2 regions of the Peptoniphilus grossensis genome follow, and region 2 is predicted to be linked to the other one. Evidence: a T-box and tRNA genes for the amino acid it is inferred to sense, from the RefSeq annotation. Region 2 holds a T-box; the other holds one or more tRNA genes.
What was found. The T-box of region 2 lies ahead of thrS (threonine--tRNA ligase). A T-box ahead of a tRNA ligase gene usually reads a tRNA of that ligase, here a tRNA-Thr.
Positions count from the first base shown of each region.

Region 1: it has a tRNA-Thr gene. The T-box ahead of thrS (threonine--tRNA ligase) is inferred to sense a tRNA for this amino acid. The anticodon was not compared.

Region 1 is NZ_MJIH01000001.1:1,223,462-1,226,644, reverse strand. Features, by position in the region: gene glpK (glycerol kinase GlpK) at 1-1,380, opposite strand, end outside; tRNA gene BIV18_RS05920 (tRNA-Thr) at 1,465-1,540, shown strand; gene BIV18_RS05915 (hypothetical protein) at 1,586-2,002, opposite strand; gene BIV18_RS05910 (PhzF family protein) at 2,002-2,895, opposite strand; gene BIV18_RS05905 (ParB/RepB/Spo0J family partition protein) at 2,892-3,183, opposite strand, start outside.
Region 2 is NZ_MJIH01000001.1:655,121-658,303, forward strand. Features, by position in the region: gene thrS (threonine--tRNA ligase) at 1-1,744, opposite strand, end outside; T-box leader at 1,785-1,963, opposite strand; gene BIV18_RS03155 (hypothetical protein) at 2,111-2,545, shown strand; gene BIV18_RS03160 (hypothetical protein) at 2,585-3,070, shown strand.

The sequences.
Region 1 (3,183 bases), 570 kb from region 2:
GTTTTCTCTTATTTCGTCTATGTTTTTCCAAAATCCTACTGCAAGCCCAGCCATGTAACATGCACCAAGAGCTGTTAATTCAATTACTTTCGGCCTTATAACTTCAACCCCAACAATATCTGACAAAAATTGCATCAAAAAATTATTCTTGCTTACTCCTCCATCAACCTTTAATGATTTTATTTTTGTCATTGAGTCTTCTTGCATTGCTTCTACTACATCACAACTTAAATATGCTATTGATTCTAATGCTGCTCGTATTATGTGATATTTATTTACTGAACCAGTAAGTCCAATTATACTGCCTCTTGCGTATTGATCCCAATAAGGAGCTCCAAGACCTGTGAAGGCTGGTATAAAGTAGCAATCATTTGTGTCCTTTACCTTACTAGCCATATATTCAGAATCATCTGCTTGATCTATAATCCTTAGATTATCTCGCAAAAAATTAATACATGATCCTGCTTCGAAAATTGAACCTTCAAGTGCATATTTAACCTTCCCATTTATTGACCATGCTATGGTTGAAACAAGACCATTTTGCGATCTTATTAGCTCGTCACCTGTATTCATTAGGATAAAAGCTCCTGTGCCATAAGTGGATTTTGCCATGCCCTTTTCAAAGGATGCTGTGCCAAAAAGTGAAGACTGTTGATCACCAATTGCAGAAGCAATTGGTATTTCACAACCCAAATATTTTGATTTTGAATTACCATATACTTCGCTTGAATTTTTTATTTCAGGAAGCATGGATCTTGGTATATCAAAAATTTCTAAAAGCTCATCATCCCATCTTTTTTCCTTTATGTTAAATAACATTGTTCTCGATGCATTTGTGTAATCTGTTATGTGAACTTCGCCATCTGTTAACTTATAAATTAGATATGTTTCCACCGTTCCAAATAAAAGCTCTCCACGATTAGCCATTTCTCTTGCGCCTTCCACATTCTCAAGAATCCACCTTATTTTTGTAGCAGAAAAATAGGGATCTATTACAAGCCCTGTCTTTTGTTTTATTTTTTCTTCAAGTCCTCTTTCTTTTAGTTCTTCACAGTATTTTGTCGTCCTCTTACATTGCCACACAATAGCGTTGTAAACTGGCTCCATTGTCTTTTTATTCCAAACAATTGTAGTTTCTCGTTGATTTGTAATTCCAATCGCCGCAATATCTTTTGGGTCGATACCTTTTTTAGACATTGCTTCCACTGCCGTACCTATTTGCTTTGACCAAAGGTCTTCTGGTTCTTCCTCAACATATCCGGGCTTTGGGAAATGTTTAATAAGTTCTTTTTGTGCAACAGATACTGGATTTCCCTTTTTATCAAAAATTATAGTTCTTGCAGATGTAGTTCCTGCATCAAATGCCATTATGTATTTCATTTAATCACCACATTCATTATATCATTAATCAAGTTTTTTCAGTTTTACTTTTTTTCAATTAGTGCTATAATTATTTTATTATTTGCTGATATGGCTCAGTTGGTAGAGCAATTGATTCGTAATCAATAGGCCGGCGGTTCAAATCCGCCTATCAGCTCCATTTATATTTTTAAAAAGCTGACTTATCAACTAAGCCAGCTTTATTTTATCTTCCATACTTTTCTATTATATTATCAATCATTTTTGAGTTATTGGAACTAATATTGTAATAGATATTATTTACTCTAATAGTAAGACCTGTTTTTACAAAAGAAATTTTGTTTCCACTTGTAAAATAGACATTTATATAATTTGCTATTTCTGCATTAGTATCTTTGTTTGCTTGTTTTCCTCTCAATCGATTTAAGTCTCTTACTATTTTATTTACAGTTTTTTCTTCCTTTATTGTCTTCATATTATCAGTTTTAAATCCAATTATCTCTATATAATCAACATCTTTTGGATTAATATCTACTATTTTATTTCGTGAAGATACTAAACTCACTCCAAAAAATACTATCACTACAAAAAATATAAAAAGAACTATTTTAGATCTTTTTGATTTTCTCTCTTTTCTTGCCATTATAAATATAAAACTCCATTCATAAATACGTAAGCTCTTCCCCCAACACGAATCCTTCCTTCTCTATCTGTTAGATTTGTAAAAACCTTTGAAATTCTTCCAATATAATCGCCTTGTATTGCTGTAACACTCTTGCTTTCTGTTATTTTGTTTGAACTTAAATAGTACATAGTTGCAGCTGTAGATGTTCCACTTCCAAATTCCTCATCTTCGCCAATTATTGGAGAAAAAGTTCTTTGTTTAATTTTTTTTCCATCATTTGTTGTAAAAGCATGAATTGAAATTAAATTTTCATCTCTCGAAATTTCAAGGGCTTCTTTTTTGTCTAGTACTATAGAAGAAAGTGATTCTTCGTTTTTTACAGGTACAATTATGTCGCAAGTTCCCGTAGATATTTTTTTCATGCTCAAATTTTCAGCTATTTCAAGCCCAATATCTTCTTTTTTTAAATTGAGAATTTTTAAAATTCTATCTTCATCTTCAAATTTTTCATCGAGTTTAATATCTAAATTCATGTAAATATTTTGGATTTTCCCATTTCTATATTCAAGCTCAACTGGTATTTTACCAATTTTTGTGTGTTGAATAATTTTCTTTATACCTTCTTCCTCACTTTTAATATATTCATTTTCTGCAAGTGCATAAAAAGTTGCAACAGTTGCGTGACCACAAAGATTTATCTCACCATCTGGCGTGAAAAATCTTGTTAAGTATCGATCTCTATCAAGTTCTCTTACAAAAACAATTACAGATTGATTGATGTCCTTAGCGATGTTTTCCATTTCTTCATCTGAAAGCTTTCCACTATCGTCAATTACTACTCCAGTCGAATTACCCATAAAAGCCCTATCTGAAAAGGCTGATACTAAATATGTCGTATAAAATCTTTTCATTCCATTAAATCCTTTTTTAAAATAAGATCAACAATTCTAGATAAGTCTTCTTCGCCATAATATTCGATTTCAATTTTGCCGACTTTTCCTCTTTTTTTGAAACTTACCTTTGTTCCAAGTGATCTTTCAATCTCACTTCTTATATCTTCCAAAAAAACATCTTTTGATTTTTCTATTTTTCCAGTCTCAGTATTTTTTTTATTAACATTTACAGGAATGGAGTTTTTTATGATTTTCATGGCTTCCTTATACTGTCTATCACTATCTTTTATAGCAAGTAATTTTTTA
Region 2 (3,183 bases):
CTTCTCTAATTTTATAACCAACTTTTTCTGCACGAGCGTCAAGATGAACTCGAAGGCCTTCTGCATGAAGTGCATCTGCAATTTTTTGTGCATAATCTTTAAATTTGTCAGATACAGGGATTACTTCCACTTGTACTGGAGATAACCATAGTGGGAATTTACCTGCAAAGTGTTCAATTAGTATACCCATAAATCTTTCAACTGAGCCAAGTAATGCTCTGTGAAGCATTGCTGGTCTCTTCCTTTCTCCATCTTCGTCAACATATGTTAAGTCAAAGTTTTCTGGAAGTTGGAAGTCAAGTTGGATAGTACCACATTGCCAAGTTCTTCCAATTGCGTCTTCTAGGTGGAAGTCGATCTTTGGACCATAAAATGCTCCATCGCCTTCATTAATTGTATATGGAAGATTCTTTTCTTCTAGTGCATCTTTAAGTGATTTTTCAGCTAAATTCCATGATTCAAGATCTCCCATGAAATCATCTGGTCTTGTTGAAAGTTCAATTGAATATTTAAATCCAAAAGTTGAATATAAATAATCTGCAAGGTCTATCATCTTAAATACTTCATCTTTAACTTGTGAGAATAAGCAATATACATGGGCATCGTCTTGAGTAAAAGTTCTTACTCTAAATAATCCGTGTAATGCTCCAGAAAGTTCGTGTCTATGAACAATTCCATATTCAGCGAGTCTAATTGGAAGATCTCTGTATGAGTGATTGCTAGAATTATAAACTAAAATTGATCCTGGACAATTCATTGGTTTTACTGCGTAGTCGTCACCGTCAATTTTTGTGAAGTACATATTGTCTTTGTAATGATCCCAGTGACCTGATCTGTGCCATAATGCTTCGTTTAAGATAATTGGAGTTTGGATTTCGCCATATCCATTTTCTTCAAGAACGCCTCTCCACCAGTTAAGAAGATTATTTCTTAAAATCATTCCATTTGGATGGAAGAATGGAAATCCTGGTCCCTCTTCGTGCATACTAAATAAGTCAAGTTCCCTACCGAGTTTTCTGTGGTCTCTCTTTTCAGCTTCTTCACGTCTTTTTATATATTCATCTAATTGTTTTTGTTTTTCAAAGGCAATGCCGTAAATTCTTTGAAGCATCTTGTTCTTTGAATCGCCTCTCCAATATGCTCCTGCAATTGAAAGAAGTTTTATTGCCTTAATTTTTTTAGTTGAAAGAAGATGTGGTCCCTTGCAAAGATCAACGAAATCGCCAATCTTGTACATTGTGATTTTTTCATCTTCTGGTAAATCTTTAATTAGTTCAACTTTATAGTCTTGTTTCCTTTCTTTAAAATAATTAATTGCCTCTTCTCTTGAAATTTCAATTTTTTCTATTGGAAGATCCCTTTTAGCAATTTCTTTCATCTTGTCTTCAATTGCCATGAGGTCTTCATCTACAAATCTATGTTCAAGATCTAAATCATAATAAAATCCTGTTTCAGTTGAAGGTCCAATTGCAAATTTTGTTTCTGGATAAAGTTCTTGAATTGCATAAGCCATTAAATGCGATGCAGTATGCCATAAAATTTTCTTCCCTTCAATGTCTTCAAATTTTACAACTTTAAAGTCACAATCTTCGAAAACTTCGTCGTCAAGTCCAAGTATTTCACCATTTACAACTGCTCCAAGAGAATCCCTAAGAAGTCCTTGTGAGATGTCTCCAGTAATTTCTTTTACCTTTACTCCACTCTCATATTCCTTTTGTGATCCATCTGGTAACTTAATAATCATTTTTTCCTCCTAAAATTAATAAATAAAAAAAGTCATCATCCCAAAGGACGATGACCGTGGTTCCACCTTAATTAAACTCAAGGGATTTAACGCATCCTTACGCCATAGTTTGCTATGGAACTCCAAGTTAGTTTTCAAAAATATAAAATTAGAAATTTGCACCTTCCATTTCCTCTCTTAAAATTTTATATAATTTACTCTTCTTATCAAAGTTTATTTAAAAATTATTTTTATTATATCATATTTTTATTATTTTTCAAGTATTATAAATATTTAATTGTTGATATTAAGTGGTTATTTTGATATGCTTTTATCATAGTAATTTGTTAATATCTATTAGGATATTTAATGCGAAAGGAGCACTTTATGAAAAAGAAAATTTTTAACTTTTTTATAATATTTATTTTAGTGTTTTCTATATTTACGCCAGTATCAGCAAATAGAGAAACCCTAGAAAAAAATAAAAATTATGAAGAAATTATAATTATTCCTATTGAAAATTATCAAGATAAAGAAAGTTTTGAAATTGAAATAGGAAATATATCGAATTATAATAATAATAATAATGAACTCTCTAGAAATAGATATGGTAAAACAATATTAAAAGCATCTGTTTCTCGAAGTGGAAAAACTATCAAAACTAGCGGCTCTACTATGGGTTCAGTAAAATTAGGTGCTGTATCTATACCTTACACTCAAAAAAATGTCATCCTAAGATTTTCAAATCTAAAGGAATATAATATGAATCGTGGTTATTGGTTGCCCGCAGATCTTCATCTCGGTCTTGTTGGTATAAAATAATTTTTATTATCTAAAAGTAAAATGAGTTATCATATTCAAGTGAAAATGTTCAAGCATTTAATTCCTATTGGTGAGAGAAGTTCTGAAGAGATAATCGATTATCTTAAAAATAAATTTGATACTATTGAAATTAACTTCTCAGAATTACCTTCTTATAAAAAAGAAATGCATAGAACAAATGCAAAATATTGCGTAAAAAATTCAAAATTAAATGTTGAGATAAAAGATATGTCATTTCGTGTTTTTAAAATTATAGAAAATGAAAAAAGTATAGATTATATAGATCCCCTTGAAAGTGAGTGGGGTAATTTTCTCTTCTTTGTATTTGAAGAAAAGACTAAATATATGTGCTGTAATAGTAACAATAACAGACTTTTAATAGAGATGGTTTACTTTTCAGGCATTTCTCAAGAATCCTATGATAAAGAAGATTTTGAATTTAAAGACGTACTTAGCAAGTTAATGTTTGATTATCTGGATGATAAGTTTTTGTATAAAAAAATTACTCAAAAATTAAATAAATAATATAAGTTTTTAAATATCCCAATACTATATTAAATAGTGCTATTGCAAAGCCCACAAAAAAGGCGAGGAAGCTAATGTCCTCGCTTTTTTGATACAATTAATTATAATAAAAA